2 regions of the Pseudazoarcus sp. NS34 genome follow, and region 2 is predicted to be linked to the other one. Evidence: riboswitches for the same ligand, from Rfam matches in the RefSeq annotation. Region 2 holds a riboswitch; the other holds the start of a gene.

Region 1 (6,198 bases), on a different contig from region 2:
AGCGTACGCCGAGGGTGGCCAGTTCGTTCATGCGCTGGGCGATCTCGGTGATGTTGTGGATGAACAGCCCCTCGGTGATTTCCAGCGTCAGGTGCCGCGGGTTGGCGCCGGTATCGTTCAGCACGGCCTTGAGCCACACCACGAAGTCGCGCTGGCGGAAGTGGCGCGGGCTGACGTTGACCGATAGTCGTAGCGTGCGTCCGGCGCGCGCTTCGAGCGCCATCAGCGAACAGGCCTCGGTCATCACCCAGGCGCCGAGCGGCACGATCAAGCCGGATTCCTCGGCCATCGGGATGAACTCTGCCGGGCTGAGCAGGCCGCGCTGCGGGTGCTGCCAGCGCACCAGCACCTCGGCGCCGACCACGCCGCGTTCGGCATGCACCTGCGATTGCAGGAACAGGCGCAACTGCCCGTCGGCCAGCGCCTGACGCAGATCGCGTTCGACGCGGAAGCTCTGGGCGGCTGATTCACCCATGACGATATCGAAGAAGGCCGTCTGCTCCGCGCCCGCGGCCTTGGCCCGATGCAGCGCCGTGTCGGCACGACGCAGGATGGTTTCCGGCGACTCTTCCGGCCCGCTTTCGGGAAACAGCGTGATGCCGATGCTGACCGTCAGCGCGAACTCCTCGCCATCAATGGCCAGCGACTCGCGCAATCCGGAGTGAATTTTCTCGGCCACGCTCAAGGCGCGGCGGCTCGCGCGGTCGGGATTGCCCGAGGTGTCCGGCAGCAAGATCGCGAACTCGTCACCGGTCATGCGTGCCAGCGTGTCGCCGCCGTGCAGCAGGCCTTCCAGGCGTGCGCTGAAGGCGGCCAGCAAGGCGTCGCCGACGCGGTAGCCGCGCGCGTCGTTGATGATCTTGAAGCGATTGATGTTGAGCAGCATCAAGGCTTCGATCTGATTGCTGCGCAGGTGAGCGGTGAGACCCTGCGTCAGACGGTCCATCAGCAGGCTGCGGTTGGGCAGGCCGGTGAGCGTGTCGTAATAAGCCAGGCGATGGATGCGCTCTTCGGTCTGCTTGCGGTCGGTCACGTCCACCACTGCGCACTGCAGGCCCTCGATAGTGCCGTCGGCGCCGCGAATCGGCGCCTTGACGATTTCCACGTGCACGATTTCGCCAGTGCGGCCCGACGGGTGGGTGGCGGTGAGTGAAACCGATTCTCCCGAACTGATCACTTCGGCGTCGATCGAGCGGTAGTGCTGGGCCAGCTCCGGCGGGGCCAGGGCATAGACGCTCATGCCGATCAGCTCTTGCTCGCTTTTGCCGATCGTTTCCTGGAACACCTTGTTGGCGAAGGTGATGCGCCCTTCGAGGTCGTAGCGGAAGATGTTCTGCGGCAGGCTGTCGACCAATGACCGGTACAAGGCCTCGTTCTTCTCGAGCTCATGCTCGCTGCGGTCGCGGCGCAGGCGGTTGGCCAGCAGCATGCCCAGCGCGGCGGTGGCTGCCGGGTGCACGATCATCACCGGCAGGCCGATGGCAGCAATCACGGCCGGGCCGGCGCCGCCCGGCAGCGTCATCATCAGCGCGATCATGGCTGCGTGCACGACGATGCCCAGCGCATACAGCTCGCGCCCGCGCATGTCTTCCAGCGGACCGCGCATGCGTGCGCGCCACAATATGCCGATTAGCGAGGCGGCAAGGATGGTGAGGATGCCGGTGAGGGCGCCGCCACCACCCAGGCTGTAGCGGTAGGCGCCGGCAATCACTGCGGCCACGGCCGTCGGCAACGCGCCGAAGAACAGCCCCGACATGCCGAAAATGACGGTACGCGTATCGAAGACCACGCCCTCGGTCAGCACCAAAGGGGCTTTCATCACGCCGATTGCGATCAGGCCCAGCACGCCGCCGATCAGCAACTGCGTGCGGCGGCTGCGGTCGAGCCGGAAGCGCCCGGTGGCCAGCTCGAACACGAGCACCATCGCCAGCAGCAGGGCAGCGTTGTAGAGCAGCGCGGCGAGCACCGGCGACCACATGGGTCAGTACATCCGTTTTGGATTGGTGGGGAGGTGGTGCTGGGAGTGCATCAATCAAGTTCCGGCTGGGGCGGCAACCGAGTCTATCGGAATCCGTTGTAGGGACAAGTACGGATTGCGTTGGCTGCGCGCAGGTGTGGTTTATAGGTATCCCCGGCTAATTTCGGGGCGTTTCAAGCCGGTCTGTTCGGGCGGCCATGATGAAGTCGTTCTCGTGCAGGCCCTTGATCTTCTTGGTCTGCCACGACACCGTCGCCCAGCCCCAGCCAAAGGAAATGTCAGGGTGATGGCCCTGCCGGTCGGACAGCTCGCCCAGGCGCGTGACGAAATCCAGCGCCTCGCGGAAGTTGCTGAAGGTATAGCGCTTCTCCAGCCGGCGTACTTCGTCGAGCAGGCTCCAGCCGGGGGTTGAGGCGAGCAGTTCCTTCGCGCGGCTCGGTCCGAGTGGCGGAATGCCACCCTGGCACGGGGTGCAGCTGCGAGTGCTGAGTTCGTTGTCCATGTTTCTGTCCTCCAGATGGAAACGGGCCGCTCACGGCGGCCCATTGATTACCGATGAAAAAGCCGCGTCAGATGTTGTGATAGACCCTGGCGCCGGTCTTCACGAACTCGATGGACTTCTCCTGCATGCCCTTGTTCAGCGCCGCCTGCTCGTCGACTCCCTGTTGAGCGGCGTATTCGCGCACATCCTGAGTGATCTTCATCGAGCAGAAGTGCGGGCCGCACATGGAGCAGAAGTGGGCGACCTTGGCCGAGTCCTTGGGTAGCGTCTCATCGTGGAAGCTGCGCGCGCGGTCCGGGTCGAGGCCGAGGTTGAACTGGTCTTCCCAGCGGAATTCGAAGCGCGCTTTGGACAGTGCGTTGTCGCGGATCTGCGCGCCCGGGTGCCCCTTGGCCAGGTCGGCGGCGTGGGCGGCGAGCTTGTAGGTGATGATGCCGTCCTTCACGTCGTCCTTGTTCGGCAGGCCGAGGTGCTCCTTGGGCGTTACGTAGCAAAGCATGGCCGTGCCGTACCAGCCGATCTGCGCGGCGCCGATGCCCGAGGTGATGTGGTCATAGCCCGGCGCGATGTCGGTGGTCAGCGGTCCCAGCGTGTAGAACGGCGCTTCCTTGCACCAGTCGAGCTGCAGATCCATGTTCTCCTTGATGAGCTGCATCGGCACGTGGCCCGGCCCTTCGATCATGACCTGGCAGTCGTGCTTCCACGCCACCTGGGTCAGCTCGCCCAGCGTCTTTAGCTCACCCAGTTGCGCTTCGTCATTGGCGTCATAGATCGAGCCGGGGCGCAGGCCGTCGCCGAGCGAGAAGCTCACGTCGTAGGCCTTCATGATTTCGCAGATTTCCTCGAAGTGCGTGTAGAGGAAGCTTTCCTTGTGGTGCGCCAGACACCACTTGGCCATGATCGAGCCGCCGCGCGACACGATGCCGGTGAGGCGGTTGGCGGTCATCGGCACGTAGCGCAGCAGCACGCCGGCGTGGATGGTGAAGTAGTCCACGCCCTGTTCGGCCTGCTCGATCAGCGTGTCCTTGAAGATTTCCCAGGTCAGCTCTTCGGCTTTTCCGTCGACCTTCTCCAGCGCCTGATAGATCGGCACCGTGCCGATCGGCACCGGGCTGTTGCGGATGATCCACTCGCGCGTCTCGTGGATGTTCTTGCCGGTGGACAGATCCATGACCGTGTCCGAGCCCCAGCGGATGCCCCAGGTCATCTTGTCGACTTCCTCGGAGATCGATGAGCTCACGGCCGAATTGCCGATGTTGCCGTTGATCTTCACGAGGAAGTTGCGGCCGATGATCATCGGCTCGGATTCGGGGTGGTTGATGTTGGCCGGGATGATGGCGCGTCCGCGCGCGACCTCGTCACGCACGAATTCCGGCGTGATGGTCTGCGGCAGGCTGGCGCCGTAGCTCTGGCCGGGGTGCTGGCGCAGCATCATCGCGGCCATCTTCTCGCCCTTGGGGCCGGCCGCGCGCAGCGACTCGATGTACTGCTCGCGGTTCAGGTTCTCGCGGATGGCGATGAACTCCATCTCCGGCGTGATGATGCCCTGGCGCGCGTAGTGCATCTGCGTGACATTTGCGCCGGCCCTGGCGCGCAGCGGCTGGCGGTGCAGGTCCGGGAAGCGCAACTCATCCAGCGACTTGTCGGCAGCGCGCAGGCGGCCGAACTCGGAACTGAGGTCGGCCAGTTGCTCGGTATCACCGCGCTCCGCTATCCAGGCCTGACGCAGTGCAGGCAGGCCCGAGCGAACGTCGATGCGGGCATTCGGGTCGGTGTAGGGCCCCGAACAGTCATACACATAGACCGGCGGGTTGTGCTCGAAACCCATGGATTCCGAGGTGTCGCTCTGCGTGATCTCGCGCATTGGCACGCGGATGTCGGAGCGCGAACCCTGGACGTAGACCTTGCGTGAATTGGGTAGCGGCGCGACTGCGGCCGCGTCCACGTGGGCGTTGGCGGCGATGAATTTCTCATTGGCGTTCATGAACGTCTCCTGCAGCGTTGTATGCCATGTGAATGGCGACGAGGAGCCGGGCGGAATGCGCACGCGTACGCGCATGTGCTTGTGTTGTGCATCAGTACACCCGGACGAGCGGCCAGGGCGGCCGCGAACCAGCAATCAGCGGCGCGTCAGCGCCACAGAGCGTGGAAGTGGTGTACCGGGCCGTGGCCGCTGCCGACCGAGAGCTGGCCGGATGCGGCAATGGCGCGCAGCAGATAGTCGCGTGCGCTGCGTACCGCGGTTTCGACCGGGGCGAGGCCCCCGGCGGACTGAGGCAGCAGGGCTGCGATGGCGGAGGACAGGGTGCAGCCCGTGCCGTGGGTGTTCTTGGTTTCGATGCGCTGTGCCGGCAGTTCGATCATGCGATCGCCGTCGAACAGCAGGTCCATCAGCTCGCCGCCGGGCAGGTGGCCGCCCTTGAGCAGCACCCAGCGCTGGGACGTGGTCGGCAGCAGTTCGCGCAGGCGTTCGGCGGCGCGATACATGGCCTTGACCGAGTCGGGCTCGCTGCATTCGAGCAGCACGCCGGCTTCGGGCAGGTTCGGGGTGATCATGAAGCTTTGCGGCAGCAGTGCCTCACGCAGCATGGCCACGGCTTCGCGTGCCAGCAGGTGATCGCCGCTCTTGGCCACCATCACCGGGTCGCACACCACGAACGATGCCTTGAAGTGCTCGAGACGGTCGGCCACGGTGCGCACGATGTCGGCGGTGCCGAGCATGCCCAGCTTGACGGCGTGGATTTCGACATCCGCAAACAGGGTGTCGATCTGCAGACGCAGGAAGTCGATCGGCGGCGTGTGTACACCGGTGACGGCTTGGGTGTTCTGGGCGGTGAGTGCGGCAATGACGCCGCAGCCATAGGCGCCCAGCGCCGAAAAGGCCTTGAGATCAGCCAGGACCCCGGCGCCACCGCTGGGGTCTACGCCAGCGATGCTGACAACGTTCGGAATGCTGCGGGTCATTGCTGGCCCCCTGTCGAACGAGGGGGCTGGGCGGGCAGGCCGCGGAGCGGAGTAGAGCAGGCGTTCATTGCGCGTTTTCCTACGCCGGTGCTAACCGGTTCAGGTTCCAAGGGTATTTTCTCAGCCCGCTCAAGCGATTGCGGGCACCCCCAACGAAGGTGCGAAGACTATCTCAGCACGCCGGGTGCTGACAACCACACAGATCAAGATTTTGCCGTCAAAACGTCGTTCGGGCGGCGTTTCAGCCCTGCCAGGCCCCGCTCAGGGCGACGACGCCGAGCACCGCAAACAGCGCAGCAGCGATTGCGTGGATCAGCCGGATGGGCATGCGGTGCGCCAGACGGTCGCCGACCAGTACCGCCGGCACGTTGGCGATCATCATGCCCAGCGTGGTGCCGAGCACGACGGCCACGAAGGCCTCGTACTGCGCGGCCAGCGCAACCGTGGCGACCTGGGTCTTGTCGCCCATCTCGGCAAGGAAGAAGGCGATAAGTGTTGTCGTGAACACGCCCATGCCGCTCTTGAGTTGCACATCGTCGGCATCGAGCTTGTCTGGAATCAGGGTCCACACCGCCATCGCCAGAAAGCCGATGCCAAGCACCCAGCGCAGCACGTCGGGCCCCAGCAACTGCGTGAGCCAGGTGCCGACCGCACCGGCAAACGCGTGGTTGGCGATCGTCGCCACGAAGATGCCGAGCACGATGGGGCCGGCGCGGCGATAGCGCGCGGCCAGCATGAAAGCCAGCAGTTGGGT
Region 2 (6,198 bases):
TTTCATTTCGTCCTTTCGCTGGCGGGTTTCGAAGTGGCGCTCGGCTATTGCAGACGAGGCCTTCTTCTGTGCGCCGTGCGAAACGCGAAATGTGATCATTCAAGTTCGAAAAATTTGAATGCGTTGCGTTGTAACCGATAGATCAACGCGGCCCCACCGTGACCCACAGGTCGGTGACACGTTCGATGCGCAGCGGCAGCGATTCGGCCAGCACAGCCAGGGCCGAATCGGTGTCGTCGAGCGAGATTGCGCCGGATACGCGAAGGCCGGCCACTTCCGGGTGACAGCGCAAAATGCCGCGCCGATAGCGCCCCAGCTCAGCCACAACGTCGGCCAACGGCATGTTGCGCGTCAGCAGCATGCCGCGCTCCCACAGCGCGGCATTGGCTTCGACCGCCGCGGTGGCCTGCAGCCCGTTGTCGGCGAAGTCGGCTTGCTCGCCAGCCTGCAGGGTGTGCGCGGGGGCGTTGCCGGGCTCGATCCGCACCGATTTCTCGAACACTGCAACACGCGCCAGCTGCTCATCGAGCCGGCGTACGCTGAAGCGCGTGCCGAGCGCGCGCGCGATGCCCTGCGGGGTTTCGATTACGAACGGGCGGGGGTCGGGCCGGGTCGTGACGAGAATCTCGCCTTGCACGAGTCGGACGCGGCGCTCGCTGGCGCTGAACAGGATGTTTACGGCGCTTGCGCTGTTGAGCACCAGGCTGGAGCCGTCCGGCAGATCGATCTGCCGGCGCTCGCCGGTGGCGGTGGCCACGTCACTTGTCCATGCCTGCCAGGGAGCCTGCTGCCACGCCAGCCAGCCAGCCGGCCCGGCAACGAGCACTGCGCCGAGCGCGCGCAAGCTGCGCCGGCGCCGCGAGCGTTGGAGGGCATTGAGCGTGGCCCGCCCGGCCTCATCCTCCAGCGGGTCGAAGGCATTGAACACAGACTGCAGGCGCGCCCATGCGGCTTCGTGTGCCGGGCTGCGCGTGCGCCAGCGCTCGAAGGCGCGGCGCTCTGCATCCGACGGCGAGCCGAAACACACGGTGGTGGCCCACTCTGCAGCTTCCTGAAGAAGTTTGTGTTCGGGCTGGTCGGCGGTTGTCATGCGGTGCGCTCAGAGTGCCGTCATGCAGGCCAGCAAGGCCTTCTGGATATGGCGCCGCACGGTGATCACCGGCGTGTCGGTACGCTCGGCGATCTGCACCAGCGTCAGCCCTTCGAGCTGCGCCAGCAAAAACACCTCGCGAGTGCGCGGCGGCAGCCCCGAGAGCATTGCATCAACCCGCAGAATGGCCTCGATCACGAGCAGGCGTGATTCGGGCGAGGGCGATTGCGGTTCGGGCAGGTTGGCAATGCTGTCGAGGTACGCCCGCTCCACTTCCTGACGCCGCCAGTGGTCGATCACCAAACACTTGGCGATGTGCGTCAGCAGGGCGCGCGGCTCGCGGATGTGGCTGGTGCTGCGGCCCGTGAGCAGTTTGAGAAAGGTCTCGTGCGCAACATCTGCAGCCTGATGCGAGCAGTTCAGCTTCTTGCGCAGCCAGCCTTGCAGCCAGCCGTTGTGCTGGGCATACATGTTGCCAATGGGGTCGGTGGGGCGGGCAGCCGTGCTCACGAGTTTCTCCGGGAGACGAAAGCGTGGCTGGCCCCGGGAGGGTTGGCTGGCTATTTCGGATTGAGAATTGTTCTCATGTTATCGCAGTCATGCCGAGGCTTGAAGAGGTGTGGGCAAAAAGGAACGGCACCGCGAGGGTGCCGTTCGGCGGTCGAATTGCCTGAGGCCTGCGTATCAGCCAGGCGAGCGGGGAGGCCGGCTCAGCCCGAAATGGCCGCGCAGCGTGGCGTGCTCGTAGTCCTGGCGGAACAGGCCGCGCTTCTGCAGCACCGGGATGACGTGATTGACGAAGTCTTCCACACTGCCCGGTTCGGCCGGGGGCATCAGGTTGAAGCCGTCGGCGCCGCCGTTGCGGTACCAGTGCTCCATCTTGTCGGCGATCTGCTCGGGTGTGCCGACCATGGTGCAGTGGCCGCCGCCGGCCGCGAGCCGGCCGAGCAGCTGGCGCACGGTGGGCTGTTCGGTTTCGATGATGCGCAGCACCGTGGCGTAGCGGCCTTTGGGGCCCTTGAAGGCTTCGAGCGGCGGCAGCGGCGGCACGGGGGCGTCGAGTTCCCAGTTCGTGCAGTCCTGGTCGATGAAGGTCTGTAGTTGCCGCAGTGAACTCTCAGTCGGCAGCAGTTCGTCGAGTTCGCGCTGCTTGGCCTTTGCTTCGGCTTCGGTGGAGCCGACGTAGGTGACGAGACCGGGCAGGATCGGCACCGGTGCGTCGCGCCCGGCGGCTTTCACGCTTTCGCGGATGGCGTTGTAGTAGGCCTGTGCCGAGGGCAGGTCGTAGGCGACGGCGTAGATGGCTTCGGCGTACTTGCCGGCCAGCGCGCGGCCTTCGTCCGACGCGCCGGCCTGGATCAGCACCGGGTTGCCCTGCGGCGGGCGCGGCACGGTCAGCGGGCCGTCGACGAGGAAGTGCTGGCCGTGGTGATTGATCTTGCGCACGCGCTCGGGGTCTGCATACAGGCCGTGGCGGTCGTTGAGCACCGCGCCGTCGTCCCAACTGTCCCACAGCGCCAGCACGGCTTCGATGAACTCGTCGGCGCGGGCGTAGCGCTCGGCGTGACCGGGCATGGCTTCGTAGCCGTGGTTGCGGGCTTCGGCGTCGAACATCGAAGTGACCACGTTCCAGCCCACGCGCCCGCCCGAAATATGGTCGAGCGAGCCGATCAGGCGTGCGGCATGAAAGGGTGTGTAGAAGGTGCTCGATACCGTGCAGATCAGGCCGACGCGGCTGGTGGCGCGGGCCATGGCAGTGAGCATGGTGACCGGTTCGAGGAACCAGCGTGGGCCGTCGGTGAGATTGACGGCGGCGTGGCCGTCGGCCAGGAACACGGCGTCGAGCTTGCCGCGCTCGGCCAGTTGCGCCATTTCCTCATAGAACCGGATGTCGCCGAGGCGCTCGACCGGCGAATCCGGGTGGCGCCACGCGGCGTTGTGATGGCCGCAGCCGAACAGGAAGAGGTTGATGTGCATCATGGTGGTGGCCTCAGTTCTTCACCAGCCCGCTGTCCACCACCAGGTTCTGCCCGGTGATGGCACGCGACCACGGCGAGGCGAAGAACAGCACGGCGTCGGCGAATTCCTCGGGCGTGGTGACGCGCCGCAGCGGGGTGCTGGCGGCGATCAGGTCGAACACGGCTTCGGGTGTGGCGGACGAGGCATCGGTGGTGCGCAGCAAGCCGCCCGACACCATGTTCACGGTGATGCCATCCGGCCCCAGATCCTGCGACAGCGTGCGCGTGAGCGACAGCAGCGCGGCCTTGGCGGCGGTGTAGTCGTGGTAGGGCACGACCGGGTTCTGGAACAGGTTGGTGCCGATGTTGATGATGTGGCCAAAGCCGGCCTGCTTCATGCCCGGCAGCGCGATCTGTGTGGTGTTGAGCGCGCCGCGCACGACCCCTTCCATCTGCTGCGCGATGCTCTCCCAGCGCAGCACGTCGGCGTGCTCGCGGGCGTCGCCGTTGAAGCTGAAAGCGGGCAGGGCGTTGTTGACCACGGTGGTCACCGGCTGGCCGAAGTGCGTCTGCGCGCGCTCGAACATGGCCTGCACGGCGGCGGGGTCGCTTACGTCGGCCTGGATGGCGAGTGCCTGACCCGGTGCGGCGGTGCTGACCAGATCGTTGGCCGCGCTGGCGCTGTTCAGGTAATTGACGATGACTTTGGCGCCATGCGCCAGAAAGGCGCGGGCAATGTGTGCGCCGAGGCCGCGACCGGCACCGGTGACGAGAACGAGTTGTTGCGCGAGGGGCGCGGAATGGCTGGACATGCTTTTCCCTTGTGATGAAGCTGGCAAGGGGGATGCACGAGCGGTGCGTGAGGACATCCCTTCGCCAGTACAAGCTGGATCAGGTTCGACGGGTGTGATCTCAGTCCGCAGATGCAGGACACCCCGTGTCGGGCGCAAACCTTATCACGGAAGAGCACTCGGGCGGCCTGGGCGGGTGTGTTGCGCCCGCTCGCAGGCGTATAATCCGCGCCTTGATCCTGGGGGAGCCGCATGCGGCTGAGAGATGGCGCCAGCCATGACCCCGATACTTGATCCGGGTAATACCGGCGTAAGGAAGGATGCACCGCCCTCACCGAGCGCGGGCTCCGTCCATAGCCGTTTCAGGAGTCCCGCAGCATGCTCAGCGCACCAGCCGCCATCACGTGGCTCACCTTCTTTGCAGCAGCCTTTGCCATTGCCGGCATGGCCTATGCCCGCCGCTATCGCGGCAACCTTGAGGAATACATCGTCGCCCGCAACAGTCAGGGGTCGGTCGCGACCATCATGACCTTGCTGGCCTCGTCGCTGGGCGCGTGGATTCTGTTCTCGCCGGCGCAGGCGGCGACCTGGGGCGGTCTGGCCGCCGTCATCGGTTATGCGCTGGGCTCGATGTCGCCGCGCATCGCGATGATTCCGCTGGGCAAGCGCATGCGCGAGCTGATGCCAAATGGCCATTCACTCACCGAATTCCTCATCGCGCGCTACGGCCGGCCGATGTACTGGCTGACGCTGCTGATCATGATTTTCTACATGTTCATCGCGCTCACCGCCGAGCTGACCGCCATCGGCAAGCTGGTGCAGCTGCTGGCGCCGGTGCCGCTGTGGGTGAGCGCGGCCATCGTGATGGTGGCGACGCTGATCTACACCACCTACGGCGGGCTGCGCGCGTCGATCTTCACCGACAAGATGCAGGTCATCATCATCATTCCGCTGGTGGGCGCGCTGATCGGGCTCGGCTGGCAGGTCACGGGCGGCTTCGGTCCGGTGGTCGAGCGCCTGCAGGAAACCGCGCCGCGCCTGCTCGACTTGGGCGACATGGCCGGCATCAAGGCCGGCCTGACCTTCTTCTTCGCCATCCTGCTGACCGGCATCTTCCACCAGGGCAACTGGCAGCGCATCTACTCGGCCAAGGACATTCCGTCCATGCGTCGCGGCTTTCTGCTGGGCGGCGTGCTGGTGGTGCCGTTCATCTTCATCATGGGTCTGTTCGGCCTGGCCTTCATGGCGCTCACGCCGGATGGCGACAGCTCCATCGCCCTGTTCACCGTGATCCTGTCGGAAATGCCGCTGTGGCTGGCGATTGCGCTGATTCCGCTGGGCATCGCGCTGGTCATGTCGAGCGTGGATACCGGCATCAGCGCCATTTCCAGCATCGTCGCGGTGGATGTGGGCCGCGCCATGCCCACGGCCAGTCCGGCCAACCTGCTGCGTCTGGCGCGCTGGCTGGTGGTGGTGATGGCCATCCCGGCGCTGATCGTGGCGGCGCAGGGATTCAGCGTCCTGTACCTCTTCCTGCTGGCCGATCTGCTGTGCGCGGCGGCGGCGTTCCCGGTGTTCTTCGGGCTGTTCAGCCGCGCGCACGACGGCTTTTCGGCCATGGTCGGCACGCTGGCGGGTCTGGTGGCCGGTCTGGTGATGTTCCCGATGCCGGGTGCGCCGATGACCTACCTGCTCGAATCCTTCCTGCTGGCGGCGGTGGTGCCGGTGGTGGTGATCTACGCGCTGCGCTTCGTGCGCCGCGGCAACGCGGCCTTTGATCTGGACTCGCTGTCGGCGAGCACGCGTACGCTCAGTCAGGAACATATCTGATCACTGTCGGTGGCGAGCCACCGGCTCGAACACCATAAAAAGAACGGGCCTCGGCAAACGCCGAGGCCCGTTTTTCATTGCAGTCAGCGATCAGAAATCGAACTGTGCCGTCAGCCGCAGCGTGCGCGGTGCGCCCGGAATCAGGTAACCGCCCAGCGTGTTCGAGGTGTCGCCCCAGTAGAACTTGTCGAACAGGTTGTTGATGCCGAAGCGGAAGGTGGTGGGCGTGTCGCCGATTTCCGTCAGGTAGCTCGCGCCGACGTTGACCACGTGATAGCCGCTGACCTTGGTCAGGATGGTGCCGGCCGGGGCGAACAGCTTGCTGCTGGCGTACTGCCAGCTGCCGTTGAAGCGCAGCGCCGGCATGGACGGCACGGTGTATTCGCCGTACACGATGCTCTTGTAACGCGACACGTTGCCCACGCGGCGACTCGATTCGGTGGCGTCGCCCTGCACGTCGGCCAGCGTCAGCGTCAGGCTGGCGCCGATCAGCAGGTTGCGCGTGACGCGCCCGTTGGCCGACAGCTCC

What was found. A riboswitch is a leader RNA that binds a small molecule or an ion and turns the genes downstream of it on or off. The one in region 2 is predicted to bind thiamine pyrophosphate.
Region 1: linked by a shared signal. The riboswitch ahead of thiD (bifunctional hydroxymethylpyrimidine kinase/phosphomethylpyrimidine kinase) and the one ahead of AC6H0N_RS00375 (sodium:solute symporter family transporter) in region 2 are both predicted to bind thiamine pyrophosphate.

What each region holds. Positions count from the first base shown of each region.
Region 1 is NZ_BAAKIZ010000004.1:129,787-135,984, reverse strand. It holds gene AC6H0N_RS14010 (putative bifunctional diguanylate cyclase/phosphodiesterase) at 1-1,978, opposite strand, end outside; gene AC6H0N_RS14005 (4a-hydroxytetrahydrobiopterin dehydratase) at 2,136-2,480, opposite strand; gene thiC (phosphomethylpyrimidine synthase ThiC) at 2,548-4,464, opposite strand; gene thiD (bifunctional hydroxymethylpyrimidine kinase/phosphomethylpyrimidine kinase) at 4,611-5,444, opposite strand; TPP riboswitch at 5,504-5,605, opposite strand; gene AC6H0N_RS13990 (TMEM165/GDT1 family protein) at 5,686-6,198, opposite strand, start outside.
Region 2 is NZ_BAAKIZ010000001.1:80,299-86,496, reverse strand. It holds gene AC6H0N_RS00400 (TonB-dependent siderophore receptor) at 1-103, opposite strand, end outside; gene AC6H0N_RS00395 (FecR domain-containing protein) at 143-1,090, opposite strand; gene AC6H0N_RS00390 (sigma-70 family RNA polymerase sigma factor) at 1,100-1,600, opposite strand; gene AC6H0N_RS00385 (LLM class flavin-dependent oxidoreductase) at 1,775-3,070, opposite strand; gene AC6H0N_RS00380 (3-oxoacyl-ACP reductase) at 3,081-3,860, opposite strand; TPP riboswitch at 3,900-3,996, opposite strand; TPP riboswitch at 4,071-4,173, shown strand; gene AC6H0N_RS00375 (sodium:solute symporter family transporter) at 4,218-5,669, shown strand; gene AC6H0N_RS00370 (TonB-dependent siderophore receptor) at 5,760-6,198, opposite strand, start outside.